One region of the Streptomyces sp. NPDC008125 genome, then DNA from elsewhere that is predicted to be linked to it. Evidence: riboswitches for the same ligand, from Rfam matches in the RefSeq annotation. Region 1 holds a riboswitch; each other region holds the start of a gene.
What was found. Region 1 has a riboswitch for cobalamin ahead of ACFZAX_RS26640 ((2Fe-2S) ferredoxin domain-containing protein). Riboswitches for the same ligand answer to the same signal wherever they lie in the genome.
Positions count from the first base shown of each region.

Region 2: it holds a riboswitch for cobalamin, as region 1 does, so the genes downstream of both, ACFZAX_RS10560 (ABC transporter substrate-binding protein) here and ACFZAX_RS26640 ((2Fe-2S) ferredoxin domain-containing protein) in region 1, are expected to answer to the same signal.
Region 3: it holds a riboswitch for cobalamin, as region 1 does, so the genes downstream of both, ACFZAX_RS32075 (CbtB-domain containing protein) here and ACFZAX_RS26640 ((2Fe-2S) ferredoxin domain-containing protein) in region 1, are expected to answer to the same signal.
Region 4: it holds a riboswitch for cobalamin, as region 1 does, so the genes downstream of both, ACFZAX_RS21065 (ribonucleoside-diphosphate reductase subunit alpha) here and ACFZAX_RS26640 ((2Fe-2S) ferredoxin domain-containing protein) in region 1, are expected to answer to the same signal.

Region 1 is NZ_JBIBHR010000017.1:118,008-125,465, forward strand. It holds gene ACFZAX_RS26630 (hypothetical protein) at 398-1,237, opposite strand; gene ACFZAX_RS26635 (hypothetical protein) at 1,731-2,480, opposite strand; gene ACFZAX_RS26640 ((2Fe-2S) ferredoxin domain-containing protein) at 3,156-3,557, opposite strand; cobalamin riboswitch at 3,647-3,772, opposite strand; gene ACFZAX_RS26645 (glycosyltransferase) at 3,908-4,216, shown strand; gene ACFZAX_RS26650 (amidase family protein) at 4,536-6,035, opposite strand; gene ACFZAX_RS26655 (cytosine permease) at 6,092-7,458, opposite strand, start outside.
Region 2 is NZ_JBIBHR010000005.1:106,380-113,837, reverse strand. It holds gene ACFZAX_RS10565 (iron chelate uptake ABC transporter family permease subunit) at 1-1,000, opposite strand, end outside; gene ACFZAX_RS10560 (ABC transporter substrate-binding protein) at 997-2,028, opposite strand; cobalamin riboswitch at 2,150-2,339, opposite strand; gene ACFZAX_RS10555 (beta-ketoacyl synthase N-terminal-like domain-containing protein) at 2,467-3,690, opposite strand; gene ACFZAX_RS10550 (acyl carrier protein) at 3,687-3,947, opposite strand; gene ACFZAX_RS10545 (acyl-CoA dehydrogenase) at 4,241-6,121, opposite strand; gene ACFZAX_RS10540 (pyridoxamine 5'-phosphate oxidase family protein) at 6,665-7,135, shown strand; gene ACFZAX_RS10535 (beta-ketoacyl-ACP synthase II) at 7,188-7,458, opposite strand, start outside.
Region 3 is NZ_JBIBHR010000027.1:4,761-12,218, reverse strand. It holds gene ACFZAX_RS32095 (carboxymuconolactone decarboxylase family protein) at 1-138, shown strand, start outside; gene ACFZAX_RS32090 (undecaprenyl/decaprenyl-phosphate alpha-N-acetylglucosaminyl 1-phosphate transferase) at 437-1,639, shown strand; gene ACFZAX_RS32085 (sodium:solute symporter family protein) at 1,692-3,206, opposite strand; gene ACFZAX_RS32080 (enolase C-terminal domain-like protein) at 3,368-4,642, opposite strand; adenosylcobalamin (AdoCbl) riboswitch at 5,606-5,752, shown strand; gene ACFZAX_RS32075 (CbtB-domain containing protein) at 5,756-5,971, shown strand; gene ACFZAX_RS32070 (CbtA family protein) at 5,994-6,767, shown strand; gene ACFZAX_RS32065 (tetratricopeptide repeat protein) at 6,924-7,271, opposite strand.
Region 4 is NZ_JBIBHR010000012.1:33,878-41,335, reverse strand. It holds gene ACFZAX_RS21070 (ribonucleotide-diphosphate reductase subunit beta) at 1-25, opposite strand, end outside; gene ACFZAX_RS21065 (ribonucleoside-diphosphate reductase subunit alpha) at 25-2,436, opposite strand; cobalamin riboswitch at 2,578-2,717, opposite strand; gene ACFZAX_RS21060 (GNAT family N-acetyltransferase) at 3,026-3,544, opposite strand; gene ACFZAX_RS21055 (hypothetical protein) at 3,601-4,245, opposite strand; gene mctP (monocarboxylate uptake permease MctP) at 4,402-6,036, opposite strand; gene ACFZAX_RS21045 (DUF3311 domain-containing protein) at 6,033-6,290, opposite strand; gene ACFZAX_RS21040 (UTRA domain-containing protein) at 6,549-7,313, opposite strand.

The DNA.
Region 1 (7,458 bases):
GCTGCAGCGTCGAACACGTCGAACGGCACCCCAGGCGTCCGTGAGCGTGCGCGAACAGCACCGCGACCACCTCGCCAGCAGGTTGTACTGCAGCGCCCAAGCGGCGACAGCTCCACAGTTGCTGTTCCAGGTGTGCCCGGGACCGCCGGTCCACTCCACGAAGTCCGGGGCGTCCGGACCGCTCTCAGGGTCGACGATGCCCGCTGCTCCCAGGAACACAGCCAGGTCCCGGTCCGAGTACGCGGCCCGAGGCTTTCCGGCCGGCCGCGGGTGGGCACGGTGATGTGGCGGCCGCGGACGCGGCCGGCCGGTGCACCACAACCGGTGTTGTCGCCATCTTTCCAGCGTGCGCTCGACGGCCACGGCCGGCGAACCGCCGCCGCAGAGTCGACCGTGCTCAACCCCGCTGGATGTTATCGGTGTTCTGCAGTATTCCGCGTTGGCCGTCCGGCTCCTGGACCATCAGGCCGTTTCTCGTGTTGCCGACTGCCAGGTACCACAAACCAGGCCGTAACCAGATAGCACGCGCAGCACCGTCGTCCGTGCTCAACAGCGGGCGCGAGCTGGGAACGGCGAACCAGAAAGGCTGGAACTCGAGATCGTGGCTTATGAAAGTGGAGGGATTGGAACCGTAAGCGCCGGTGAGCGATTGACCGACGGGCCGATACCCTTGGGCCAAGCTGGCGGGGAGCGGGCTGCCTCTGAAGTGCTCCGTGAGTCGCACCAGCAGAAAATTCATTTCGTCGCTCACCTTCTCAACTCTTGCCCGTAGTTCCGCCGGCTCGTGCTCCAAGGAGCCGGTGGGGGTATTGGTAAGTCGGTGGAGCAAGACTTTACGGACAAGTGTGCTGGTCGCGCTGAGCGCTGCCCGGGGATTCCCCACACCAGAGAGGTTGGCTTGCTCGACACCATCGACGGCGGCGAGACGGTAGAAACCAGTGCCGAGAACATCGACCTGCTCCCTGACCGTCGCGTCATAGGTGTCGAGGTCAACGGGGTGGCCAGCTTCCAGGTTCTGGATCACCAACTCCATGTGGAGGCCCCAGGAGCGTGTAGCCACGCGGGCCGCAGCGGCCGCCTCCAGGGCTGTTTGCATCGCTTCCCATGACCGTGTCCGGCGGACACCTTCCTCGCTTGCCTTGCGGGTCGATCGCTGTAAGAAGTTGGAGCTGAGCGCGCCGATCGCCGCACCGCCCAGCACTCCAGCCAATCCGAATAACGCTTCCATGGTCGCCACACCAGTCAGTCTGGCCGCGCAGTTGATTGTGCAGCAAGGGTCCCTTCGGAGTGACTCCCCGCGCGGCCCGGCGCATGCGGCCAGGGGCCCCGGCAACGCCACGTCGCTCATTCCGCGGAAGGTGTCCGGTGATGGCAGGATCGCGCACCACCGGAGCCACACGTGTTAGCAGCGCCCCCTCCGGGACGACTTCGTAGGACCCGGACACGCCCGCAACGGCCGCATCACCCTGAGCCTGTACGACGAACCGTCGGCATTCGTGCCTCAGCGCCCCGGCGCCCGTCTGCGTATCCCCGCCGACCGCTTCGGCCGCGAAACCGGCGTCAACGGCAGTACGAGGACGCGAACCGGTCATCGGTGGCGCTCCGGTGAATGCCCTGGACCCGTCGGCAGGGCCGGTGGGTCCGCACCGGTTCGGAGCAGGTGGCGGGGCCGTTCGCCGCGCGAGGACGGGCGGCGAACGGCCCCGGGACGTCACCGGCCGGGGGCCGTGTCAGCGGGCCAGCACGCAGTCTCCGCACAGAGGGCCGCTGCGGTCGGGGGCGGCGCGGTAGATGAGGCAGCAGCTGCGGCGCCGGAAGGTTCCGCCGCCGGCCATGGTCGCGGTGCCCCGCAGCGGGGGGCGTGCGAGGAGGAGCGAGGTCAGGCTGCGGGTGCGGGCGGCGAGTTCCGGGCGCGCGGCCGCGATCATGGTCGCTGCTCCGTTGAGGGCCGAGGCGGTGTTCCCCCACACAATGTGCCGGGATACGGAGAACTTCCCCATCATGTCGCTGAGTTCGCGCAGCGGGCCGTCCAGCAGGCGGGTGCTCAGTTCGTCGGCGAGGTGCTCCGGGGATCCCGCCGGGCTGTCGGCGACGGCGCTGTCGGGCAGCGAGAGGGGGATCGGTCCGCCGATCACGGGCTGCCATCGCAGCTCGGTGAGGCCGGGGGCGAGGACCCGGTCGTGCAGCACCGCGGCGGCCAGGGCCGGGGAGATCAGCCGGGCGGCCAGCCCCAGATGCGCGACGGAGGCCGCGACGCGCGGTTCCACCGAGCCGGGTGGCCGGCCGCCCGCGGCAGCGAGCCGTGCCCCGACCGCGGCGACACGTGCTTCGAGCAGCGGGCGGGACATCGGCTGCCAGGGGCCGTCGGGTTCCGTGCCGAGGGGATGGATCCGGAAAGCGAAGAACGGGCCCAGACCGGTCACGGACTCGCTCAGGACCGTCGCCGTGGCCGTATCCGTATCCGGATCTGTATCCGTCATGCGGAGACCGGACCCGGCACGGCCGGCGCACCGGTGGGTGCACCGCGGTCCGTCCCGGTGGCGGAACGCCGGACCGGTACGGCAACCGGGGTGCCCCGTGGGGAAATCCGTCGGAACGCGGGCGGCATGCTCACGGTGGGCTCTCTCTTCGGAGTCGTGCGTCCCTCGCACATATGGGCGGGACGAGGGCTTGGGTGTCCGACCCGCCCGCCCTCCGTCGGTGGCGGGCTCACGGTGGCGCGACCGTGCTGGAAATCCACAGGCTTCCTCGTGCCGTCACGCCGCGGAAAACATACGAGCGGTCTGTCCGCCCGGTCAACCGCACCGTTCCGGACCCGCGCACGGCCTGCGTCCCGCCTCACGTTCCGGACCCGCGCACGGCCTGCGTCCCGCCTCACGTTCCGGACCCGCGCACGGCGGTGCGCCGCGTCGGCTTCCCCTGGACCGAGACCCGGTTGTCCCTGGAGAACCTGGTCGCCGCCGCCCGTACGGTCCGCGGCGAGCTGTCCGGACCCCGTCCCGGGGAGCAGCGGCGGGGCCGGGACGTCTCGGGCGTCCCGGCCCCGTGTGCCTCGGCTCGCGTCGGACGTGCGCGGGCCGGGGCGGAGCTCGACCTTTCCCCGCCGCCCGGGCCGCTTCCGGGCAAGCGTGCGTCCTGCCCCGCCGGGGCGGGTCCTACCGGGGGCCCCGGCGCCCGGGGGGCTCGAAGGTGTAGAGGTCGAGGATCTCCGGGCGCGGGGCCACGCCCGGTCCTCCGGCTCGTATCCAGGAGGCGATGTCCTCGGTCGCGCCGGGGTCGTTGACCAGTCCCAGCCAGACGGGCCGGGCTCCGGCGGCCCGGCCCTCGGTGGAGGGCTGCACGACCACGACGTTGGCCTGGTCGCAGACGTCCAGACAGTCCGATATCCGCACCGGGGCCTCCTCGCGAAGGCGGTCCGTCTGCGCCCCGTGATCGACTCCGGTCACCTTGCGGCTGCCGCAGCAGCAGTCCCGGCACACGACCACCCGGCAGGGCACCGCTCCGGCCGTCGCGCCTGTGCCGGGCACCGCCCCGGTCCTGGTGCTGTTCTTCTGCACGTGAGCCTCTTCGGCCGGCCTTGCGGGCACGCCGAACCACCCCTCTCCGGGGAGGTCCGCCCCGGCGTTCGTCGAGGAGGCGACCGCGTGAGTCTCCTGGCTCTCGGGGCGCCGCCCGTCCCGCCCTTCCCGCCCCTCGCCGGAGGCAGTGGTACGCCGGGACCCGCTCACCGATCACAGTGGCGGGACCGCTCCGGTTTCACACCGGATTCCTCGGACCGCCGTCGCCCTGTCACCGGGCATCATCCCATCCGGTGTGCCTGGTCGGTACGGGCGGGAGCGACCGCCCCAACCCGCCCCTATGATCATGTGCCTGACACATCGTCGCCCTCGGAGGAGTACCACCGCTCATGCGCCCGACCCGTATCGCCACCACCGTCCTTGCCACCGCGGTCGGCTTCGCCGGAGTGGTCGCCACCGCCCCCGGCGCCGCGGCCCAGTCCGGCTGCCAGTACAAGGTCGTGTGGCCGACCGCCGGGGTGTACGAGGACCCGAACCCGAACAGCGCCGTCGTGAAGACCAAGTACGCCGGCGACATCGTCGGTGCGTCGACCTGCGAGGGCGCCTCGTACAACGAGTACGGCTACGTCCTGGTCACCAGCGATGCGGCGGCGGACGGCCGGGGATGGATGCGTGAAGGGGCGGTCGTCGCCATCTGAGTCGTTCCGCCCGGAACGGACGGCTGAGCCGGCGCGGGGGCCTGGCGCGGGGGCCTGGCGCGGGGGCCTGGCGCGGGGGCCTGGCGCGGGGGCCTGGCGCGGGGCTTGGGGCGGCCCGGCTCCCGGTCCGACGAGACTCCCGGCCCACCCGGTTCCTCACCGGCGCGGCTCTGCGCCCGCACCGGCCGGAACAGCCCTTCCTCCGTGCCGAAATCCGTCCGGAGCCGGCGATCGAGGCGGCTCGTCCGTAAGGGCCTCGTCCTGCCCGCGAGCCCGGCCGCATCCGTACGGGCCGGCCCGCCGCACGCGGCTCGCCCGTTCAACGGGCGGGGGCCGCGACCGCCGGGGTGCTGCCGGTTGCGCAGGACGACAGGTCCGGGCGGCGGTGTGCCCAGGGGCGCGCCTTCTCGTACGCGGCTGCCGCGCGGAGCACGGTCGCGTCCGCCAGATGGCGTCCGATCAGCTGGAGCCCCACGGGCAGGTCGTCGGGGGTGCGGCCCGCCGGGACGCTGGTCGCGGGCGCGCCGGTGAGGGAGGCCGGGTAGTTGAAGCCGATCCAGGCGGTGTCGCCGACGGTACGGCCGTCGATGCGCTCGGGGCCGTGCACGCCGACCGGGAAGGGGGGCACGGCCGCCGTGGGGGTGATCAGGAGGTCGTACTCGGACATCAGCGCGGCCATGCGGTTGGTGAGCGCCTTGCGCGCGATGTTGGCGTCGGTGAGTTCCCGCGCCGTCCAGTCACGCGTCATCCAGGCCACGAGATGCGGGGACATGGCGGGACCGTACTGGTCGACGAGGCCTCGCATGCCGGTCAGGTCGGTCTCGGCGGTGATGACTGCCTGGAATGCCTCGGCGGGGTCGCTCCAGCCGGGGTCGACTTCCTCCACGGTGCAGCCCAGCGCGCGGAAGACGGACACCGCCTCCTCGGCCACCGCGCGTACCGCCGGGTCGACCGGCAGATAGCCGAGATCCGCGCTGTAGGCGATGCGGAGTCCGGCGCATCCTTCCTCACGACCGCGGCGGGCGGCGGCCGTCCAGTCCACGTCGTGGCAGGGAATGGAGTGCCGGTCGCGCGGATCGGGACCGGCGAGCACGGAGAGCATGAGCGCCGTGTCGGCGACCGTACGGGTCAGGACGCCGAGATGCTCGATGCTCTCCCAGCCCGAGGCCCCAGGCATGCGTTCGTCGCGGCAGCCGGGCCAGACGGGCACGCGCCCCATCGACGGTTTGAAGCCCACCAGTTCGCAGAAGGCCGCGGGAACCCTCAGGGAGCATCCGCCGTCGCTGCCCAGCGCCACCGGTCCGAGGCCGGCGGCCACCGCTGCCGCCGACCCGGCGCTCGACCCGCCGGGCGTGAGACCGGTCCGCCACGGGTTGCGGCTGGGCGGGAAGAGCGGGTTGTGTCCGGCCGGGCTGTAGCCGAACTCGGTGGTGTTGGTCTTTCCCAGCACGACGGCTCCGGCTCCGGTGCCACGTTCGACGACGATGTCGTCCTGGTCGGGGACGTGGTCGCGGTAGGCGGGTGACCCGAAGGTGGTGCGCAGCCCCGCGGTCGCGATGAGGTCCTTCACCCCGAGGGGCACGCCCGCCAACGGGCCGGCGGTCCCGCCGCGGGCCAGGCTGTCCGCCAGCAGGACCGCCCGGGCGCGGGCCTGTTCGGGGACGGTCGTGCAGAACGCCCCGATCAGCGGGTTGATCTCCTCCATGCGGTCCAGCACGGCATCGACCAGCTCGACGGGCGAGAGCCGGCGGGCGGTCACGGCCGCCACGATCTCGGTGGCCGGGAGGAAGCAGAGGTCGTCGCGCTCTTCGGGGGTCACGGGGAGCCTTTTCGCGTAAGGATGGACGGCGGGGTGGACGGTGGGCGGCGGTGGGGTCAGACGTGGGCGGGGTCGTTGGCCACGGTGTCCCGGTGGCCGCCACCGGGGGCCGTCACCGGGACACCGGCGGGCGTTCCCGTGGCACTTCCGGCACGTCCGGCCCACCGGAGCCGGGCCCCGTACACGAGCGCCGCCACCCCGAAGCCGAGCACGGCGTCCACCGATCCCGGATACACCTGGTGGAGGATCCAGGCGGCGATCGCTCCGGCCGCCCAGGCGGTCAGCGCGGGAAGGGCGGACCCCGGCACGTCCGCGCGGTAAGTCCCGTCGGTGGCGGCACCGTCCGGGGCGGGTGCGCCGGCCCCGTCGGTTTCGTGGCCGCGCCGCGACCGCAGCCGGTCCGCCACCTGCCGCACGATCAGGACGGCGCCGATGGGCGGTACCAGAATGCCGAGGAGCTGGAGCCAGCTGACGATCGAGCTCCACACGCCGGTCAGCGCGACGACCGAGCCGAGTACGCCGAGGACGACCACGAGCGGGCGCATCCGCAGGGGCGTCGTCCCGGACCATCCCAGGGCGGCGTTGTAGAGGCAGTGCGCCGCGACCGAGCCGAGGTTGGTGAGGGTGAAGAGCACGGCGAGTGCGGTGATCCACGCGCCGTGTCCGGCGAGCAGCCCGAGGTAGGAGCCGCCGTCGGTCTCGGGCGCGGCGGCGCTCCCGGTCGCGACGACCGCGCCGCCGACCAGGTAGGCGACGGTGTTGGTGAGAGGGAAGGCCGACGCCGTGGCCCACACGGCCGAGCGGCCGTTCCGGCTCCAGCGGGTGAAGTCGGCGGTCATGGTCCCGGAGTCGACGAATCCGGCGACGACGATGCCCACGGCGGACCAGAAGGTGATGCCGTGGCCGTGGCCCTCGAAGGCGAGTGCCTGGGAGACGCTCGCGCCTTCGTCGGCCGCGTACCAGAAGGCGAGCGCCGCGGTGACGAGGAAGAGCGGCACACCCAGCAGGCCGACGGCGGACAGGGCGCGGATTCCGGCCGCGGTCAGCCCGATGTAGACGGCGGCACCGAGGAGCGCGCCCCACAGCGGAGCCCAGCCGAGGACCTGGTGCAGGGTCGTTCCGGTAAGACCCACCTGATAGGAGAACCAGCCGATGACCACGGTGGCGAGGAAGCCGGAGACCAGCGCCCGGCCGCGGGGCCCGAAGACCGCGGCGGCCTGCTGGGCGAAGCTGCGACCGGTCCGGCCCGCGTGGTGGCTCAGGGCGCCCACGTAGGCGAAGAGGAGGAGGTTCCCGGTGAGGATCGCCCAGAAGCCTTGCTGGAGGCCGAGGTTGTAGACGATCAGGCCGCCGAACACGGCGTTGCCCAGGCACATGGGGAAGCCGGCCCACACCCCGGCCACGGAGAGCAGGCTCTTCCTGG
Region 2 (7,458 bases), on a different contig from region 1:
AGACCAGGAAGACGGCTCCGGCCAGCGCGGTGACGGGCAGCAGTCTGCGGTGTCCGGCACCCGCGAGCGCCCGGGCGGCGTGCGGCAGCACCAGGCCGACGAAGCCGATCGTCCCGGCCGAGCTGACCAGTGCGGCGGTGAGCAGCGCGGTGGTGCAGAGCAGCACGGTCCGGGTCCGCGCGACGTGGACGCCGAGGGTGGCAGCGGCGTCCTGGCCGAAGGCGAAGGCGTCGAGCGTACGGGCGTGGGCCAGACAGATCGTCAGGGTGAGCACCACCACGCCGGTGCAGAGTTGGACGTCCGTCCAGCCGACACCGCTGAGGGAGCCGAGCAGCCAGAACAGGACGCCGCGGGTCTGCTCCGCGTCGGCGGCGGTCATCACGGTGAACGAGGTGAGCGCGGAGAAGAGTTGCATCACCGCGACGCCCGAGAGCACGACCCGGTCCGTGGTGCCGCCGAGGCTGTGGCTGAGGAGAAGGACGAGCGCGAACGAGGCGAGCGCCCCGACGAAGGCGCCCGCCGAGAGGGAGACCGCTCCCCCGCCAACGCCCAGCACCACGACCACGACCGCGCCGGTGGACGCCCCCGAGGAGACGCCGAGGACGAAGGGATCGGCGAGCGGGTTGCGGAGCAGCGACTGCATGACGGTCCCGCACACCGCGAGGCCGGCGCCGCAGACGGCCGCGAGCAGGGTGCGCGGCATTCTGAGGTCCCAGACGATGCCGTCCCGGATCGGGCTCAGCTCCGTGTCGCCGAGGCCGAGGTGGGCGGCGACCACCGACCACACGTCGGCGACGGAGATCCGGGCCGGGCCGATGGTGACGGCGACCGCGACGGAGGCAAGGAGCAGGACGGTTCCGCCGCACCACAGGAGCGGTTCGGGCAGGGCCCGCAGGCCGGTGCGTCGCCCGTACGGTACGGAACGGGCGCCGGCCGGCACCGGGCGGTTGCCGGCCGGTGCGACGGTACGGGTTCCCGCCGGGTCTTCGCCGGCCGTCATCCGGCGAGGCCGAACTCGCGCAGCCCCGCCGCGACGCGCTCGATGCCCTCCACCGTGCGGATGGTGGGGTTCATGGCCTGGCCGCTGAGCAGGACGTACCGCTTGTTCCGTACGGCGTGCATGTTCTTGGTGACCGGGTTGGACTCCAGGAACTCGATCTTCTTCTCGGCGCTTTCGGCCGTCTGGGACTTGCGGGTGAGGTCGCCGATGACGAGGACGTCCGGATCGCGGTCGGCAATGGTCTCCCAGTTGATCTGGGGCCATTCCTCGTGCGTGTCGTCGAAGACGTTCTTCGCGCCGAGTTCGGTGGTGATGATGCCGGGCGCCCCGCAGCAGCCCGCCAGGTACGGGGCCTCGGCGTTGGCGAACCAGTACATCAGGGTGGTGCCGGAGGCGTCGGTGCCGTCGGTCGCCTCCGTCACGCGGGCCCGCAGGCCGGCGATCAGCTTCTCGCCGCGTTCCGGCACGCCGAACACCCGGGCCAGGTCGCGTATCTCGCCGTAGACGCTGTCCAGGGTGAGGGCGGTGGAGCGGGCGCCGTCGCCGTCGCCGCTGTTGTCCTTGCCGGCGCAGTCGGAGGGCGAGACGTACGTGGGGACGCCCAGGTCCTCGAACTGTTCGCGGGGCGCGACCCCGCCCTTGCCGAGGGTGGACTCGAACGAGGCGCTGACGAAGTCGGGTTCCTGCGCCAGCACCTTCTCCGAGGAGGGGGCATTGTCGGAGAGCCTCGGGACCTTCGCGTCGGCCTTCTCCAGGCCCTTCATCACGGGGTCGGTCCAGGTGGCGGTGGCCGCGAGCCGGTCGGCGAGGCCGAGGGAGAGCAGGATCTCCGTCGATCCCTGGTTGAGGGAGACCGCGTGGTGCGGGGCGGAGGTGACGGTGACGGTGCGTCCGCAGTTGTGGAGCGTCACCGGATATCCGTCTGCGGCCGCACCGGCGGTGGCCGGTGCGTCGCCGGTGCCGCCGCAGGCGGTCATCAGCAGGAGCCCCGCCGTCAGCAGGGCGGCGGAACGGACGGATCGGGCCATGGGCGCGTGCCAGGCGTCGCCTGGCAGGCGGGACTTTCGAAACACGGCCATGGGCGGCACGGGGTACCTCGGCGTCTCTGGGCCCATGCGCGGGGCCCGTTGTACGGAGTACTGCGGCCCGTTCGGGTCGCAGGGTGCCAGCAGGTCTTCGGACTCGGGTTCGTGCGGACGGGGCGCCTTCCCGGGAAACCCGTGGGTCTCCCAGTGGCCGTGGCCCCGCCCGTCCCCCTCACCGCTGCGCGTCAGTTCCGGACTCTCACCGGATTCCCTGACCCCATGTGTGGAGTGCGACTGGCACTGGGAAGCTATCACGCCCCTCCGCGCCCGCCGGATGCCTGTTCGGTGCCGTACGACCACCGCCACGGCCCGGAGCCGGGTACGGCTGCGGGGCGCCGCCGGAGGTCGTCCGGCGGCGCCCCGCTGCTCACGGATCCCGGGTCAGGGCAGCCGCAGCGCGATCACGGCGTTGTGGCCGCCGAACCCGAAGGAGTGGCTGACGGCCCGGCGGACGGCGACGGGCCGGGGCGCCTTGGTCACGCAGTCGATGTCGAACCCGGGTGCCGGGGCGTCCAGGTTGGCGATCGGCGGGACGAGCTGGTGCTGGAGGGTCAGCACGGTGAGCGCGGCCTCGATGGCGCCCGCCGCGCCCATGCAGTGGCCGAGCACGCCCTTGGGTGCGGTGACCGGCGGCCGGTGCGGGTAGGCCCGGGCGATGAGGGCGGCTTCGGTGGCGTCGTTGAGCGGGGTCGCGGTGCCGTGTGCGTTGACGTGGCCGACGTCCTCGGCGCGCCAGTCGGCGTCCCGCAGGGCGGCGTCGACAGCCGCCCTGGCCACCTTGCCGGAGGGGTGTGGGCTGGTGGGATGGTGGGCGTCGGTGGTGGCTCCCGTGCCCGCGATCAACGCCCTGGGGACGGCCCCCCTGGCCAGGGCGTCCTCGGCCCGTTCCAGCACCATGATGGCGGCGCCCTCGCCCATGACGAGGCCCGCGCGGTCCTCGGCGAACGGGCGGCAGAGCCGAGACGGGTCGCCGTCCGGCAGAGCCGCCGCCCCGGACCGGGCCAGACCCGTCATCGCCACCGGGAAGACGATCGACTCGGTCGCCCCGGCGACGGCGATGTCGCACTGGCCGCTCATCAGCATGTCCCGCGCCACCGACAGGGCGGTGACCCCGGACGAACAGGCCGTGCACGGAGCCAGGCTGGGGCCGGTGGCCCGGAGCTGGATCGCGATCTCCGCGGCGGGCATGTTGGGGATGGTGAGCAGGATGCCCGCGGGCGAGGATGCCTCGGCCCCCAGCCGGTCCAGCACCACGGCCTGTTGGGAGAGCGCCGCCGACCCGCCGCTGCTGGTGCCCACCACGACCGAGACCCGGGCGCCGTCCCAGCCGCCCGGGTCGAGACCGGCGTCGGCCACCGCCTCCCGGGCGGCGAGCACCGCGAACTTGACGTACTTGCCCATCCGGTAGGCGGTCCGGCCACCGACGGCGTCGTCCAGGTCGATGCCGGTGACCGTGCAGGCGAAGTCGACCGCGCACCCGTCCAGTTCGGGGACCGTACGGGCCGATGACACCCCGGCGAGTACGCCTTCCCAGGTGGAGGCCGTGTCGTTGCCCGCCGGGGTGATCATGCCCAGTCCGGTGACGGCGATCTCGGGCCTCTTCATCGGGTGTTGCTCACCGGCTCCCCGTGGCGGGAGGCGGTACGGATGAACTCCGAGATGTCCGCGAGGGTGGCGTCCCGGTGGAGGGTGTCGACGGGGGTGTGGATGCCGAGGGTTTCCTTGATGATGACCGCGAACTCCGCCACCGCCAGCGAGTCCATCTCCAGGCTGTCCATCGTGGACTCCGGGTGAATCTCGGCCGGGGGCACCTTGAACGTATCGGTCAGCACGCCGACGATCTTCGGATGAATGGCCTTCATGATCTTCCTCTTGTATTCGGCACAAACCTGGGGGGTGGCGGGCGCGTTCAGCGGGCCCATCTCGGTAACTGGCTGAGCCCCATCTGGTTACGCCCTCCGGCGAACCGATTCCTCTACGCCCACCTGCGGCTTCTTCTGCCCCATCGAGACAACGAAGGCCGTTCCCCAGTAGGCCAGAAGGACGGCCTTCACCCCCAGTGAGCCCATGGCCTCGCGTACCCGTCGGACGCGTCCTCGTGAAACGGTCGACGCGTTCCCTTTCTCGCCGGCCACCGGACGGCCTGCTCCACCGCTCACCGGGCGGCCTCCCCGGCCGGGCGGGCGGGCACCCGGTGCCAGGGGCCTTCGGGATCGTCGTAGGCGTCGGCGTACGCGGACCCCGCGATCGGCCGGTCCGCGAAGAGCTCGTCCGGCAGCGCGAACGCCTCCACCAGCGTGGGAACGTGCCCGGCGACGGTGGCCACGGCCTCCTCGTGCAGGTCGGGCAGAGCGCGTACCTGCTCGGCCGTCACCCGCCCGTCGGCCAGCAGCTCCCCGCTGCCCCGCCCGACCTGCCGCAGCAGGAACAACCGCTCGACCTCGGCGAGCCGTTCGCGCGCGGGCCCCTCGGGCAGGGCTGCGAGGGCCTGCGCGAACGCCTCGGCCGCCTGTCCGACCGCGTGCGCCTCCACACCGCGCACGGCGTCCCCCGAGGCCGCGTTCCAGCGCCCGAGCGGATCCCCGGGCGGGGCGGCGCCCATCCGCGACCGGGCCCGCGCGAAGCGGAGCGCCTCCAGCGCGGCGAGCAGCCCCCGCAGGAACACCGGGTCCCGGAGGTCGCGGGGTGCCTCCTCAGCCTTCCCCGGCTCCCCCGCCATTCCGTCGTCGGCGCGCTCCGGGGCCGAGAGCATCATCTCGGCCGCAGCCTTGGCGTGCACGGCGAGGTTGTCCCCCTCGGCGGTGATGGTGCCCTCGATCCCGGTGACCAGCGCGGCGAGCCCGTTGTGCTCCAGCAACCCCTGCGCGCCGCAGCGTTCACGGCACTCCACGATCACGTCCCTGGCCCGCCAGGTGATCCAACCCTTGGCGACGGCCACCAGCCGCTCCGCGGCACCCCGGTCCGCCTCGCCCGCCGCCCACCGGTCGAGCGCCCTGCGGTGCAGCAGACTCATCGCGAACACCGTGGCCGTCGCCTCGGCCAGCGGCCCGTGGTGGGTGCGGTGGGCGTAGACGGGGACCGCGCCGGAGCCGCGCGGCCCGGCGACCGTGCGGTGCCCGGCGTAGCGCACGGCAACCGCGAGCGCGACACGCGCCGAGCCGACCGCGCAGGCGCTCATGGCCAGTTTGCCCGGGGTGACCCTGGCGATGGAGACCAGCAGGCGCCGCCGCCTGCTCGGGAGCGCGCTGCCGAACTCACCGCCGTCCCCGACGTACCCCTGCACCCCGGTGAGCAGCGCCGCACGGGGCACGAAGCAGCCGTCGAACGAGGTGAGGCAGTGGTCCACCGGCGACCCCATCCGGGCCGGCAGCCTGCGCACCCGTACGCCCGGGAGGGCCGCGACGGCGTCGGTGAGCGGGACCAGCAGGAGGAAGACGCCGTGGTCGGTCCCGTCGACGACGAGCCGGGCGGCGACCAGCCCGCTCTTGGGACCGCCCACCGGGCTGGTGTTGGGCATGAACTTCTGCGCGCCCGCGTGCGGGGTCCGCAGGACGAAGCCGTCGCGCGCGGGGTCGTAGGTCGCGGTCGTCTCCACCTCCGTCGCGTCGTTGCCGTGTGCGACCTCCGTACAGAGGAAGGTGCCGACCTCGTCCATGCGCAGGGGACCGGAGAGGTCGCGGCGGCCCTCCGGGTCGTGGTCGAGCAGGCTGCCGAGGAAGAGGTTGTAGTGAATCCCCGCCACCGTGGCGAGGGTGGGGTCGACGGGCCCGAGCCACTCGTGCATCGCGGTGAGGGCACGTACGTCGGAGGCGAGCCGTGCCGCGCTGTCGAGCGAACGGTTGATCAGCCGCAACCGGTGGTAGGCGCGTGCGAGTCGGCCCTCCGGGCCGGTGGTGTCCGGCCGGTCGCGGAAGGACTCGGTAGTGGTCAGCCGGCGCCAGAAGGCGTGCTCACGACGGAAGTCGGGGCCGAAGAGCACAGCGGTCAGGGCGTCCGTGACGGCAGGCGGCAGCGCCGCGGCAGGTCGAGGGGTCATGTTCGTTGAACGATCGTGGAACGGCGAGGACACCCGCCGTCGTACCGGTACCCGGGGCGCGGGCCCGGCCTCCGCACCACCGGGCACGCGCCGCGCACACGGATCGGCCCCAGGTGCCCGCGGCCGAGAAGGCCGGTCCGTCGGTCTGCCGTCCGTGGGCGTGTCGGGCTCGGTCCGGTCCCGGCGGCCGGCCGTTGCACGCCCGAAAAGGTCACTGGAGGATGCGGGTCGGGAGTCGGGCCCCGACTGCCGCCCGGTCAGCTGTCCTCACGGCGCGACCTGCGGTGCCGAGGGGCCGACGCGGGACGGCAACGAGCGTGGGAGGGCGATCGGCGTGCCGAGGTCCGGCCGTTCGGGGGCGTCGCGAACACGTGACGGGCCCGGTGGCGTCCGACGGCACTTGATCCCGAGCGAGGCGCGGCGACGCGCCGGCGTCCCGGCGAAGTCCGCTGTCCGGGACGGCGGCTGAGGCCCCATCGGCCGCTGGAAGTAGGTCCCGCGCCCCAGGCGCGCTCCGTCCGCTCCTGGCTAAGGTCTGCCCTCATGGAGATCTCGGAGACCCACGTAACCGTCCGTCGCGGGACGGCGCAGCGGGTGCGCGCCACCCTGGAGCGGCTCGCCACCGAGCGGGACGTATGGGTGGCGACGTCTCATCCCGCTCACGGCCCGCACCAGGTGCCACTGTGGTTCCTGTGGGACGGGCGGGCGGCGTGGATGTGCACCGGCGCCACGTCCGCGACGGCGCGGAACGTCCGCGCCGAACCGCGCGTGCGCCTGTCCCTGCCGGACACCTCCGACGTGGTGATCCTCCAGGGCGAGGCGGAGTGGTTCCCCGACGACGAAGTGCCCGACGGCGCGGCGGAGGCGTTCGTGGACAAGTTCGGCTGGGATCCGCGCGGGGAGGAGGGCGCGTTCCTGTACGTACGCGTGGTCCCGAGGACCGTGCGCGCCTGGCGCGGCGAACCGGAACGGGGCGGGCGGGTCGTCATGCGTGACGGGGCCTGGCTGCAGTGAGACCCGGCCCCTCGCCGACGCGCCCGTCCCGGGGCGCGCCGCTCACCACCCGTCAGGCGCGTTGGAAGGCCAGCGCCACGTTGTGCCCGCCGAAGCCGAAGGAGTGGCTCACGGCGGTCTCGACGATCTGACCGCGCGGCTCCTTCACCACACAGTCGAGCTCGAACGCGTCGGTCACCGAGTCGAGGTTGGCGATCGGCGGTACGAGCCCGTGCTCCAGCGTCAGCACGGTGGCCACGGCCTCGATGGCTCCGGCCGCCGCCAGGGTGTGCCCGACGACGCCCTTCGGGGCGGTGACCGTGGGCGCGTGCGGGAAGAGGCGG
Region 3 (7,458 bases), on a different contig from region 1:
GCCTCCTACGCGCTTGCGCGGGAGACCCTTTCCGACGACGAGATCGCGGCCGTGATCTGGGTGGCCGTCACGATCAACGCCTTCAACCGGGTCTCGATCATGAGCAAACACCCGGTGCGTGCCCTGCCGGGGCAGTGAGGCGTACGCGGGTCGGCCTCCCGGGTCGGCGAGGCCGGCGCGGGACCGTCTCCCGGGCGGTTTCGCGCGGTCATCTTGTCAGGTGACCACCTGTTCGGTTTTTCCTCGAACTCCAATCAAAGCGCCCCTCTGCGTGTTATTTAGGGCATATCGCGACATGTGCACCTTAGGTTGTGGAACGACTCCACTCGGGTGGCGCGGTGCGCCGCCCCGGTTTACGCGTTCCGAGGGCGCCGTGCGGGGCCGTCCCGTCCGGCGCGGGACGCCGCGGGGCCAGGAACGAGGAAAGGCAGAGCAGGTGAACGTGGTCGGCGTCATCATCTCCGGGGCTGTCGCGCTGGTGATCACCGTGGCACTCACCGCGGTCGTCCGCGGACTTGCCCCGGTCATCGCGGCCAGGGGCGGGCGCCGGGGGCCTCGGCGAACCGTCGGGACGGGCGTCGCGGTGGTCCTGGCGACCACCGGCGTCATGCTCGCCGCACCCCGACTGGGCCTCCCGGAACCCGGTTTCGGGGTGCGACTCCTCCTCACCGCGTCCTCGGCGGTCGCGGTGCTCGGACTGGTGAAGGAGTTGCGCCCGGTCGGCGCCCGGACGGAACTCGTCCTCCATGCCGCCCTGGCGGCACTCGTCGCGGCGTTCTCGGGACTCTCCCCGGTGGCAGCGGTGTTCGGGGCCCTGCTCGTGGTGGTCCTCACCCACGCGCTCCAGCTGCTGGACGGATCCGACGGCACGGCGGCCGGAGTGACAGTCGTCCTCGCCGCCGGACTGCTCACCTGCGCGGCGGTCGACCACCACCCCGGCACGGTGCTGCTGCTCGCCGTGGTGGCCGCCTCCGTCTCCGGCGTACTCCCCTACAACTGGCCGCCCGCGCGCGTCTTCTACGGCTCCTGCGGATCGCGCTACACGGGCTTCCTGCTGGCGGGCTCCGTCCTGCTGCTGCTCGCCGGAGCGCCGTCGGGGAGCGCGGCCTGGGTCTCCGTACCCTCGCTGATGGCGGTGGCCCTCGCCGACCTGGCCCTCGTCCTGCTGTCCCGGCGGAAGGCGGGCCGGTCCCTCCTGGCGCCGGGACAGGACCACGCCGTGCACCGGCTGCGCCGACTCCGTCTGACGCCACGGGGAGCCGCCGTCACTTTGATCCTGGCGACGGCGGCCTCCACCGCCACCGCCACGCTGATCCACACCGGCGTGTTCCACCCGGCGGCCGGCCTCGCGCTGCCCGCGGCCGTGGCCGTGGCGGTCGTGGCCCTGCTGCGCGTACCGGTCTACACCCCGCCCGCGCCACGTACCGACATCCGCCGCAAACCCACCGGTGCCGGCCTCTCCCAGCAGGCCCCGGCGCCCTCCTCGACGCGACACAGGCCCACCGTGCCCGGCCCCACGCAGCAGGGCGCCCCCGAGCCGAAGCCGGGGACGCCCGCCCGCACCACCGCACCGCACATCGCCGCCACCAGGAAGTCGGCCGAAGGGCGTCCCGCGGACCTGGCGGGCGACCGGCGCTGACGTACCTGCGCCGCCCCGTCGGCACCGACGTGACCGGCGCTCGCGGGGCGGGTCAGACCTGTTCCGCCACCGGCTGCGGGGCGGCCTCCGCGGCACCGGCCTCCGGACCGGAGAGGGCCGCCACCACCGCGTCGGCCTCCGCGTTCGGCTCCGGCAGGAGGAGGCCGAGCGCGGCGTAGACGACGAGCGAGGTGACCAGCGGGGTGACGATCACCGTCGTCTGGGAAGCCCCGGCCAACCCGTACTTGACGACGAAGTAGCCGGCGAGACCGAGCGCCCAGGACGCCAGAGCCGCCCGCGAGCCGCAACGGCGGAACGCCGGCAGCAGCCCCAGCAGCATCGGGATGGAGATCGGTCCCATCACGGCCGCGACCATGCCGACGACGATCCCGAGGACTCCGCCGAAGTGGTCGGCCTCGATGGCCACGATCATGGAGACCGCGATGAAGACGACCGTGACCACCCGCGCCGTCAGCAGTTTCCGCTCGTCCACCGCGTTCCGGAAACCGGGCACGAGGGCGGGCAGGATGTCGCGGGTGACCACGGACGAGATGGCGTTGGCGTCGGAAGAGGCCATGGCCATCGTGTGGGAGAACATCCCGGCGAGCGTCAGACCGACCAGCCCCGCCGGCAGATAGGACTGCGCCATCAGCGCGTAGGTCTGCTGGGGATCGCCGATGTGGGGCATGAGCACCGGCGCGGCGACGGCGGGCAGCAGCAGCACCGCGGGCCAGACGAGGTACAGGACGGCCGAAAGTCCGGCCGAACGCCGGGCCGACTCGGGCGAGTCGGTGGCCATGTACCGCTGCGCCAGGTTCCACATGCCGCCGTTGTACTCGAAGAGCTTCACCACGACGTACGCGGTGAGGAAGCCGGCGGTGTACGGCCCGACCAGCGGGTCCGTGTGGCCCTCCGGGAGCCGGTGCCACAGGGTGCCCAGACCCGAGATGCCGCCCAGGTGGTCGAGCACCACCCACATCATCGACAGCGCGGCCACCCCCTGGATGACGAACTGTCCGAACTCCGTCAGGGCGTCCGCCCACAGACCGCCGACCGTGCAGTACAGAAGGGTGATGACGCCGGTCAGCAGGATGCCCTGGGTCATCGACATCCCGGTGAAGACCTCCAGGAGAATCGCCACCGACGCCCACTTGGCGGCCACGTCGAAGACCTTCAGCAGCGTGCCGCTCCAGGCCAGCGCCTGCTGGGTGGGGACGTTGTAGCGGCGCGCGAGGTACTCCAGCGGGGAGGCCACCTTGTAGCGCCGCCGCAGCCGGTTCCACCGGGGGGCGAAGAGCCAGGCGCCCATGCCGGTGCCCACGGCCAGCGGCAGGAACGCCCAGACGTACACGGTGATGCCGTAGTCGTAGGCGACCGCCGCGTAGGCGACGAACACGGCCGCGCTGTAGCCGGACATGTGGTGCGAGATGCCGGTCAGCCACCAGGGCATCTTGCCGCCGCCGGTGAAGTAGTCGGAGACGTCGCTGACGCGCCGGTGCGACCACACGCCGATGAGCAGCATCACCAGGAAGTAGCCGCCGACGGCGACCCAGTCGAGCCAATGCATGGGCTTACCTTCTTGTTGCTGGTACGGGCCCGTCACGGGCGGCGCCGTCACCAGGACGGGCTCGTCACATGGACGGGCTTGTCACGGGAGGAGGGTGGGGGAGCCGGAGGCTGTCGCCCCGGGCGTGCGGGCACCGCGCCGGCGCCCGCACGCGCCCCTGGTCACCAGCGCGGTGACTTGTTCTCGTACGACGGGTCCAGCCGGCGCATGTAGCCGGTGTCGTCCCGGTTGCGCAGACCGCAGCGCAGGTACTGCTCGTGCAGCCTGGCCAGCGCGTCCCGGTCCAGCTCCACCCCCAGGCCCGGGGTACGGGGCACGGCGACGGAACCGGCGCGGAAACCGATGGCCCCGGGGACGATGACGTCCTCCGCCGGGTCCTTCCACGGCCAGTGGGTGTCGCAGGCGTAGGAGAGGTTCTCCGTGGCGGAAGCCAAGTGGGTCATCGCGGCCAGGCTGATGCCGAGATGGGAGTTGGAGTGCATGGACAGGCCCATGCCGAAGGTGTCGCAGATCCCGGCCAACAGCTTCGAACGTTCCAGGCCGCCCCAGTAGTGGTGGTCGGAGAGCACCACCTGCACCGCGTCCTGGCGCACCGAGGAGTGCAGCTCGTCGAAGGCGACCACGCACATGTTGGTGGCCAGCGGCATCGAGGCCTCGCGGGCGACCCGGGCCATGCCCTCCTGTCCCGGAGTGGGGTCCTCCAGGTACTCCAGCACGCCTTCCAGGGCGCGCGCCACCTTCAGCGAAGTCTCTACGGTCCAGGCCGCGTTGGGGTCCAGCCGCAGCGGAGTGGTGGGGAACGCCTCGCGCAGCGCCAGGACCGCCTCGACCTCCTGCTCCGGCGGCATGACCCCACCCTTGAGCTTGATGGCGGTGAACCCGTACTCGTCCACCATGCGCCGGGCCTGAGCCACGATCCCTTCGGGGTCCAGGGCAGCGCCCCAGCAGTCGGGCTCGTGCCCCGGATGCGCGTCCCACTTGTAGAACAGGTAAGCGCTGAAAGGCACGTGGTCGCGTACCGCACCGCCGAGCAGATCGCTCACCGGGCGGCCGACGGCCTGGCCCCGGATGTCCAAACAGGCCACCTCGAAGGGGGAGAAGACCCGGTCCACCGTGCTGCTCGTGGTGATCATGCCCGTCAGGCCGTGGCCGTCGCTGCCGGAGTCGCTGCCGATCACCTCGGCGATCCGCCGGCGCATCGGACCGGTGGCGTGGACGTCCATGCCGGTGATCGCGTCGGCAGCCGCACGCAACCGGCGCAGATGCCCCTCGTCGGCGTAGGTCTCGCCGAGCCCGGAAACACCCTGATCGGTGTGGACTTCGACGACGGCGCGGAGCGCGTACGGCTCGTGGACGCCGACCGCGTTGAGGAGAGCCGGGTCCTTGAACGCCACGGGGGTGATCCCGATGCGGGTGATCCGCAGGCTGCCGCTCATCACAGCACCTCCCCGGCGACCCCACCGGCGCCGCTGACGGCCCCGGCCGTCACCAGAGCGCGGCCCAGGGCGACGTCCGGAGCGAACGGAGTCACGGGAAAGAACAGAACGCCCTCTAGCATGAAGCACCCTTCAGGTTCATATATATGAACGTTGGTCAATATGGCGAATCGCTGCACGGAAAGTAGGCGCCGTGGCGCGCCGAGGTCAAGGGCCATGCATGGGCCGCTTTCAGTCAGGCGGGCGCGAAACCATGGAGGTGTGACGGCTGCGGGTGCGGCTTCCGGCCAAGAGTTGGAGGGCGTCGGGATGTCGACCGCGAGAGGGCGGGTTGGCTGTGTGCATGCCTCTTTGGCTGGGAAGATGTCGGGCGGCTGTCCGGTGCCGGCCGCCCGGGAGGGGCGGATGGAGGCCTTGGGGCATCGCCGATCGGGCGCGGATTTCTTGGGCGAGTTTCAGCCATGGCGGGGCAGGGGTGAGGTATGCCGGGCGCCGGGTGAGCGTGCGGAGGCGCCGCAACTGTTCCGCCAGGTGCACAACTGTGCGTGACCATGCACGATGGGGCGCGACACGTGGGGGTGCGACAGGGGCATGGGGGTGCGGCACGGGCCGCGAGGGTGTACGACCGGGGGCGGTCGGGTGGGTGCGGCTGTGTCAGGTGGGGCCCGGGTACTCAGGCCGACCGTGACCGGTCTGCCCGCCCATCCGTCCGGACCGGACGGATGGGCGGGGCCGGAACTGCGGTGCCCGGCGAGAGATGCCGACGGCGGGGGAGCCGAGCCGGCCGACGGCATCGCCGGTGAACCGGCGTCGTGCGGTGCGGGGTTCGACGCCGGCGAGGCGAATATCACCCGCAGGGGCATCGCGTCATTTTGTCGCCTTCCTCAACGGCCTTTTCCGGCCTGCACGTTGACGGGGCGGCGATACAACGCCCCATGGCGGCGCTCGAACACAGGCGCTATGGTCTCACCAGCATGACGACGGTGTAACGGAAGTCCGGTGAGAATCCGGCACGGTCGCGCCACTGTGAACCCGTACCTGCGGGAAGTCAGACCCAGCACCGTCGTCTCAGGCACCACGATCGGGACGCGTGTTCCCTCAGGAGGTTCTGCCATGGCACACGTTGCCGCACCCTCGACCGGCGTACCCGCCGTCACCCCCATATCGCTGAAGGCGATCGCCCCGTGGGCGGTCTTCTTCGGCATCCTCATGCTCGTCCTGCTGTACTTCGTCGGCGCGGAGCAGGGCGCCACCTCGGTCTTCTCCGGCGAGGCCGTTCACGAGTGGGTCCACGACGGCCGTCACCTTCTCGGCTTCCCCTGCCACTAGACCTCAGGGGAACCGAACTCTCATGAACTCCGTATCCGTTCGAGCGCTCCTGGTCCGCGGCATGCTCGCGGGCCTGCTCGCGGGCGTCGCGGCACTCCTCGTCGCCTACTTCCTCGGTGAGTCCCGGGTGGACGCGTCCATCGCCCTGGAAGAAGCCCACAACCACGACCACCACGGCGGCGAGGAACTGGTCAGCCGGACGATGCAGGCCACCGGCGGCCTCGCCACCGGTGTCCTCGTCTTCGGCGTCGCCGTCGGCGGCATCGCGGCACTCGTCTTCTGCTACGCCCTCGGCCGCATCGGGAGCTTCGGCCCCCGCGCCACCGCGGCCCTGGTCGCGGGGGCGGCGCTGCTGACCGTGTACCTCGTACCGTTCCTGAAGTACCCCGCCAACCCGCCGGCCGTCGGCAATCCGGACACCATCGGTCAACGTACGGGGCTGTTCTTCCTCATGGTGGCGCTGAGTGTCCTGCTCGCCGTCGCCGCCGTCATCGCCGGGAGGAGGCTCGCGCCGCGTCTCGGCAACTGGAACGCGACCATCGCCGCGTCAGCCGGATACGTCCTGCTGATCGGACTCGCGTACGTGTTCCTGCCGTCGTTCGACGAGGTGGGCGCGGACTTCCCGGCGACTCTGCTCTGGGAGTTCCGGCTCTCCACCCTCGCGGTCCAGGCGACCCTCTGGGTGAGCTTCGGGCTGATCTTCGGGGCCCTCACCGAGCGCTTGCTGCTTTCCTCGCGGGGGCGGGACGCGACCTCCCGGGACGGGGTTCCCCGGACCGCCGGGGCGGTGGGCTGAACCCACGCGCGGCTGAGTCACCCCCCCCCGTGTGCGGCCGGAGAGCTCACCGGCCGCACACGCGGGGGGCCGCACAGGCGGGGGGCCGCACAGGCGGAGGTCGTGCCCCGGTACCCGACGCCGCTCAGGGCTCCGCGACGGCTGACGGCGCCACGGTCACTCGGTGCCGAAGTCGCCGTTCAGGGCGGCGGCCATCCGAAGATGCGGCCCGGCTTCCTCGTGCCGGCCCTGGCGCTCCAGGGTGCGGCCCAGCAGCAGGCGCGCGTAGTCCTCGACCGGGTCACGCTCCAGGACGATCCGCAGCTCCGCCTCCGCCTTCCCGAGCCGAGCCGAGTGGTAGTAGGCACGGGCGAGCAGCAGACGCGGGGCTACCTGCTCGGGGACCTCGTCCACGAGCCCGCCGAGAATGCGCGCCGCGGTGAGGTACTCCTTCGCCTCGAAGAAGAACTGTGCGCGGTTCCAGCGGTCGGCGGCCGTGCCGAACTCGTAGTAGGTGTCGTCCATGTGCTTCCTCCTCTGCCGCCGGCGGGGCGGCTGTTCGAGCCTCCCGCCCGTGTGATCGCGACAACATACCCCGGTGGTTGAATATTCCACTAAATCGGGGAGGTGGCGATCGCGCCACGGGCCCGGCCGGAGCGCAGGATGTGTGTGGACGTTCCGACAACGCGGCGAGGTGCCGTAGCTGTCGTCG
Region 4 (7,458 bases), on a different contig from region 1:
CGTTGCCGGGGTCGGTGGTGCTCATTACTGGCAGGCCTCGCAGGACTCGGGGTTTTCGAGGGAGCAGGCGAGGGCCTCCGCGTCGGAGTACGCCTGCTGCACGGGGACGGGTGCGGGGGCGGGGGCGGCGGCCTTCGCGGTGCCGGAGGCGGCGCGGGCGATCCGGGTCGCCGGGCGCGAACGCAGGTAGTACGTCGTCTTCAGCCCCTGCTTCCAGGCGTACGCGTACATCGAGGAGAGCTTCCCGATGGTCGGCGTCTCCAGGAACAGGTTCAGCGACTGGCTCTGGTCGAGGTACGGCGTACGGGCCGCCGCCATGTCGATCAGACCGCGTTGCGGGACCTCCCACGCGGTGCGGTACAGCGCGCGGACGTCCGCAGGGATCCAGCCGAAGCCCTGCACCGAGCCGCTCGCGTCGCGCAGCGCGTCACGGGTGCGCGCGTCCCACACACCGAGCCGCTTCAGCTCGTCCACGAGGTACGCGTTGACCTGGAGGAACTCACCGCTGAGCGTCTCGCGCTTGAAGAGGTTGGACACCTGCGGCTCGATGCACTCGTACACTCCGGCGATCGAGGCGATGGTGGCGGTCGGCGCGATGGCGAGCAGCAGCGAGTTGCGCATCCCGGTCTTCGCGATCCGGGCGCGCAGCGCGTCCCACCGCTCCGGCCAGGCCGGCGCCGTGTCGTAGTGGTCCGGGTGCAGCACCCCGCGCGCGGCACGGGTCTCGCTCCACGCGGGCAGCGGCCCGGACTTCTCGGCGAGGTCGCAGGAGGCCTCGTACGCGGCGAGCATGATCCGCTCCGAGATGCGGGTGGAGAGCTCGCGGGCCTCGGCCGAGTCGAACGGCAGCCGCAGCTGGAAGAAGACGTCCTGGAGGCCCATCGCGCCCAGACCCACCGGCCGCCAGCGGGCGTTGGACCGGCCGGACTGCCCGGTCGGGTAGAAGTTGATGTCGACGACCCGGTCCAGGAAGGTCACGGCCGTGCGCACGGTGGCGTCCAGCCGCTCCCAGTCGATCGTCCCGTCCGCCACGAAGGCGCCCAGGTTGACCGAGCCGAGGTTGCAGACGGCGGTCTCGCCGTCATCGGTGACCTCCAGGATCTCCGTGCAGAGGTTCGAGGAGTGCACGACCCGGCCCGGCTCGGCGGTCTGGTTCGCGGTGCGGTTGGACGCGTCCTTGAACGTCATCCAGCCCTGGCCGGTCTGCGCCAGGGTGCGCATCATCCGGCCGTACAGCTCGCGGGCGGGGATCGTCCGGCGGGCCAGGCCCTTCGCCTCGGCGGCCCGGTAGGCGGTGTCGAAGGCGTCGCCCCACAGGTCGACCAGCTCGGGGACGTCGGCGGGCGAGAAGAGCGACCAGGAGGAGTCGGCGTCGACCCGGCGCATGAACTCGTCCGGGATCCAGTGCGCCAGGTTCAGGTTGTGCGTACGCCGCTGGTCCTCGCCGGTGTTGTCGCGCAGCTCCAGGAACTCCTCGATGTCCGCGTGCCAGGTCTCCAGGTAGACCGCGGCGGCACCCTTGCGCCGGCCGCCCTGGTTGACGGCCGCGACGGAGGCGTCCAGCGTCTTCATGAAGGGCACGATGCCGTTGGAGAGCCCGTTGGTGCCCCGGATCAGCGAACCGCGCGAGCGGACGCGCGAGAACGACAGGCCGATGCCGCCCGCGTGCTTCGAGAGCCGCGCCACCTCGTGGTAGCGGCCGTAGATCGAGTCCAGCTCGTCCAGCGGGGAGTCCAGCAGATAGCAGGAGGACATCTGCGGGTGGCGGGTGCCCGAGTTGAAGAGCGTGGGGGAGGACGGCAGGTAGTCGAGCCGGCTCATCAGCCTGTAGAGCGCCGCGACCTCGTCCACCGCGCGGGCCGAGTCGTCCTCGGCGAGCCCGGCCGCGACCCGCAGCATGAAGTGCTGCGGGACCTCCACCACCTGGCGGGTGAGCGGGTGGCGCAGCAGGTAGCGGCTGTAGAGGGTACGCAGCCCGAAGTAGCCGAACCGGTCGTCGGCACCGTCCGCGAGCGCCTGGTCGACCAACGCGTCCAGCCGCTCGGCGTGCAGCGCCACGAACGCGGCCGTACGGTCCGCGATCAGGCCCTCGCGATGGCCGACGGCGACCGACGCGGCGAACGACACCGCGCCCTCGCCGGCCGCCTCGGCGGCGATGGTACGGGTGAGCAGCCGGGCGGCGAGCCGCGAGTAGGCGGGGTCCTCCGCGATCAGGCCGGCGGCCGACTCGGTGGCCAGGGTCAGCAGTTCGGCCTCGTCGGCGTGCGCGCTGCGGCCCCGCAGCGCGGCGGCGGCGACCTTCCCCGGGTCGGTGTCCGGCAGGTCCGCGGTGAGGGCGGTCAGGGTGCGCAACAGCGCGGCCCCGGGGCCGTCGACGGGCTCGGTCGCTGCGCTGGCTGCGGGCACGGACGCCGGATCGGCGGGCGCGATGGTCACGGTGGTGCTCTCCCTCGCTCGGCTCTGGACCGGCGGGGGGAGGGGAGGGCCGCGGGGCGCGCCACCTGGAGACGGGCAGCACCGCACACGGCGTCCACCGGCCCAACCGCGAGGCCCGGACGTACGGGCGTCCGGTTCGGGTGAGCCGGACGCGCTGTCGGCAGGTAGCCGGACTCGAAGGTGCGCGAAACGCGCGGTTCACACCGTTGCGGGACAGTTCCGGATTCGCACCGGATTCCCCTGCGACGACAGCGAGACGAGCATACATGTGGTGGCCGGGGGGCGAGAACGCCCCACATGTTGTGGCGGTGCGGCGCGGTGTTCCCATGCCGGAGCGGGCGCGGAGGGCGCGCGGGACAAGGGAGAACCCGCTCCTTCCCCGGGGTCCTGGCCACGGTCCGGCCGCCGGGCACGCCGTCGTGGCCCACGACCCGCCAGGCATCTCCCGCAGCACGCTCGGAGTCCCTGGACTTCCCCGGCGGGCACCCCGGCCCGGTCACGCACCCGGCCGGGTCCGCCGCGCTCCCGCGGCACGCGCGCCGGGCCTGACGCGAGGCCCGGGCCGGGGCCCGGGGCCGGCCCACCGGGTTCAGGCGTCCGAGCCCGCTTCCAGGTCCAGTCGATAGGTGAGCAGCGTCAGGTCCGGCACCGGCCGCCAGTCGCGTTCCGGGGTGCGCGCGAAGCCGAGCCGGTGGTAGATCCGGTGCGCCCCGGCCATGGCGGGCTGGGTCGACAGGGCGAGAGCGGTGACGCCCGCGGTGGCGCGGGCCCGCGCCGCGCAGGCCCGTACGAGCGCCTCTCCGGCTCCTCGGCCCCGCCCCGCCCTGCCCACCGCCAGCATGCGGAACTCCGCCTCGTCCGGGGCCGCGACGTCGCACATGGGGCTGCCGGGCGGGGCGTAGGTGACTCCGCCGAGCACCGTGCCGGTGTCGTCCACGGCGACCAGCACCTCCGCCACGGCGGCCCGGCCCGGCACGTCCCGGAGCCTGGCCAGGTAGGGGTCGTCCTCGCCTCCGCCCAACAGCCCGTCCGCGAGGTAAGCCTGGGCCGTGATCTCGCCGAGGAGCTCGTACTCCTCCGGCTCGGCCCTTCTGATCGTCAGGTCCATGACGGTCATTCTGCGCGCCGCCCGGGGCGGCCGGACAGGCCGGTCCGGGAAAGGACTCAACCGCTCGCGCCCACGCCGTTGTTCGGGGCTCCGTCGCCCTCCGGCGGGAGGTCGCCGCGCTGGATCGGCTGCGAGCCGGGGGCCTGGCCGAGGGACGGGAGGATTCTGTCGAGCTCGGCGTCGTCCGCACGGTGGGCCGCTTCGGCCGCCTCGCGCAGGGTGGCGCGGTCCACGGCGGTGAGTTCGGCGCTGACCGTCACGGAGACGTCCCCCTCGGTGCGGGCGTACGCGTGGCCGAGGGCGGTCGCGCGGTACCAGCCCTCGCCCTCGCGTTCGCAGACGGTGTAGTCGGGCGAGCCGTCGGCCGGCTCCTGCTCCCCGCAGTCGGCGGGGGAGTAGTCGGCGCGCTCCACGCCGAGTTGGATCACGTGGCCGTTCCTGTCCGTGTAGGAGCTGCCGAAGCCGTCGTCGCCGAGCACGCCCACCGACTGCGTCGCCAGGGTGTAGCCGGTCACCTCGGTGACGTACACGTGGTCGGCCCGGGTCTGGAGGGCCGTCGCCCTCGCCTCCAGTTCGGCGTGTTCGGGTACGTCCGCGGCGGGGGACGCGCCGCCCGCGCCGACGTGCTCGGTGCCGCAGCCGGTGAGGGTGAGGACCAGCAGAGCGGGCCACAGGCCGCGCAGCCGGGTGCGAGATGTCATGAGCACATCCTTCCGTACGGGGCCGGCGGTCCGGTCGCGGGGCGGGTACGCCACCGGGCCGCCGCCCCTCCCACGGAGGGAGGACGCGACGGCCCGGTGGACGGTTCGCCGAAGCGGGTCACCGCCGTGCGATGGTCCGGCACGGCAGCGACCGCGTCAGTGGCCGCCCGGCGCCCCCACGACGGCCGGCGGCAGCTCCGCCTGCACGCCCTTGTCGCCGACGTCCGCGGTGTAGTCCTCCGGCGAGGTCTCGTCGATGCCCGCCGGGGCCTTGAGCGCGTTGAGGACGAAGGTCACCACGACCACCACCACGACGTTCAGCACGAACGCGGTGAGGCCGATGTAGCCGATCTCGCCGATGCCCGGGATCTCCTTCGAAGAGCCGCCGAAGTGCTTCTGGGTCGGGGAGGCCACACCGTACGCGGCGAGGGTGCCGTACAGCATGCCGACCGCCCAGCCCGCGATGAGCGCCCAGCGGTGGAACCACCGGGTGAAGAGGCCACCGACCAGCGACGGCATCGTCTGGAGGATCCAGATCCCGCCCAGCAGCTGGAAGTTGATGGCCACCGTCTTGTCCATGGTGAGCACGAAGACCAGTGCGCCGACCTTCACCAGGAGCGAGACCAGCTTGGAGACCTTGGTCTCCTGCGCGGGCGTCGCGTCCGGTTTCAGGAACTCCTTGTAGATGTTCCGGGTGAAGAGGTTCGCGGCGGCGATGGACATGATGGCCGCGGGCACCAGTGCGCCGATCCCGATGGCGGCGAAGGCCACTCCGGCGAACCAGTCCGGGAACATGTTCTCGAAGAGCTGCGGGATGGCCAGCTGCCCGTTGCTCACCTTGACCCCGGCCGCGATGGCCATGAAGCCGAGCAGGGCCAGCAGCCCGAGCATCAGCGAGTACAGCGGCAGGATGGTGGTGTTGCGGCGGATCACCTCACGGCTGCGGCTGGAGAGCGTCGCCGTGATCGAGTGCGGGTACATGAAGAGCGCCAGCGCCGAGCCCAACGCCAGCGTGGCGTAACCCCATTGGCCGTTCACCCCGGGTACCACCCCGGCCACCGGCTTGCCCGCCGCCTCGTTGGCCGCGGAGAACTTCGCGCCCGCCCCGGCGAAGATGTCGTCGAAGCCGCCCAGCTTGATCGGGATGTAGATGATCGCCACCGCGATGACCAGGTAGATCAGCCCGTCCTTGACGAACGCGATCAGCGCGGGCGCGCGCAGGCCCGAGGAGTAGGTGTACGCGGCGAGTACCGCGAACGCGATCAGCAGCGGGAGGTCCTTGACGAACCAGTTGGTGTCCTCGCCGCCGCCGACTCCCATGACGTCCAGCACGGCCTGGATGCCGACGAGCTGAAGGGCGATGTAGGGCATCGTGGCGAGGATGCCGGTGAGCGCGACCGCCAGCGACAGGCCCTTCGAGCCGAAGCGGCCCCGGACGAAGTCGGATGTGGTGACGTACCCGTGCTTGTGCGACACGGACCAGAGCCGCGGCAGGAAGGTGAAGATCAGCGGGTACACCAGGATCGTGTACGGAACGGCGAAGAAGCCCGAGGCCCCCGCGCCGTAGATCGCCGCCGGGACGGCGACGAAGGTGTACGCGGTGTACAGGTCGCCGCCGAGCAGGAACCAGGTCACCCAGGTGCCGAACGACCGGCCGCCCAGGCCCCATTCGTCCAGGCTCAGCTCGTTGTCGGCACGGCGCCAGCGGGCGGCCATGAAGCCGACCACGGTGACCGCCAGGAAGAAGAAGATGAAGACGCCGAGGGCGACTCCGTTCACGCCGTCCTTCATGCGGAGACACCTCCCTTGCGGGAGCGCTGGTCACGCTTCCACAGCGTGTACGCGAGCATGGTCAGACCGGTCGAGACGACCACCCAGAGCATTTGGTACCAGTAGAAGAACGGGATACCGATGAAGGTCGGGTCGACCTTGGCGTACGAACCGACCCAGAGCAGCGCCACGAACGGGGCTGCCAGACATATCGCGATGACCACCCGCGCCGGTGTCACCGTCGGGGGTGGGGTGGGTTCTGGCACTTCTGGCATGGAGTGACTCCGTTCCTCGCTGGCCACCGGTGGGTCCGGCCGGTGCCCCGGCCGGGCGCACCGGCCGTATGACTTCCCGGCGACGGGACTGTTTCCGTCAACGGCACGGAGAGAAAGCGGATGTGGTTCATGCTTGGCTGGAAATGATCGCCATATTTTTTTCGCGACGCCATACGCGGGCGATGTGGGCGCGATGGGCGGTACGAGAAGTGCGTGCGGTATGAATCGGTACGGGCGGCCGAGCGCGGCCGGATCCGATCAGTCGAGCGGTCGCTTGAGCCGGGCCACGAACTTGTACCGGTCGCCCCGGTAGACCGAGCGCACCCACTCCACCGGCTCGCCCCGCCCGTCGAGGGAGTGCCGGGAGAGCATGAGCATGGGCAGGCCCACGTCGGTGCCGAGCAGCCCGGCCTCGCGCGGGGTGGCGAGCGAGGTCTCGATCGTCTCCTCGGCCTCCGCGAGCCGGACGTCGTACACCTCCGCCAGCGCGGTGTAGAGCGAGGTGTACTTCACGAGTGAACGGCGCAGCGCGGGAAAGCGTTTGGCCGAGAGGTGTGTGGTCTCGATGGCCATCGGCTCTCCGCTGGCGAGCCGCAGCCGCTCGATGCGCAGCACCCGCCCGCCGGCCGTGATGTCCAGCAGTCCGGCCAGCGCCTGGTCCGCGGTCACGTAGCCGATGTCCAGCAGCTGGGACGTGGGTTCGAGGCCCTGTGCCCGCATGTCCTCGGTGTACGAGGTCAGTTGGAGCGCCTGGGAGACCTTCGGCTTGGCGACGAAGGTGCCCTTGCCCTGGATGCGTTCGAGCCGGCCCTCGACGACCAGCTCCTGGAGCGCCTGGCGCACCGTGGTGCGGGAGGTGTCGAACTCGGCCGCGAGGGTGCGCTCCGGGGGTACCGGTGTGCCGGGCGGCATGGTGTCCGTCATGTCGAGGAGGTGGCGCTTGAGCCGGTAGTACTTCGGTACGCGCGCGGTGCGCGCCCCCGCCCCCGCACCGCCCGCTGGGCTGCCCTCGCCGGCGCTCATGATCGCTCTCCCCGATTGCTGTGCTGCCGTCACCGGCTCCTCCGTACTTCGCGGCTCACATGGTGGCACGGCCCGGCCGAGGGGGCGTCGACCTCCCCTTCGGACCGTGTCGTCGGCCCGCCGTCCCATGGGCGATCCAGGTGTG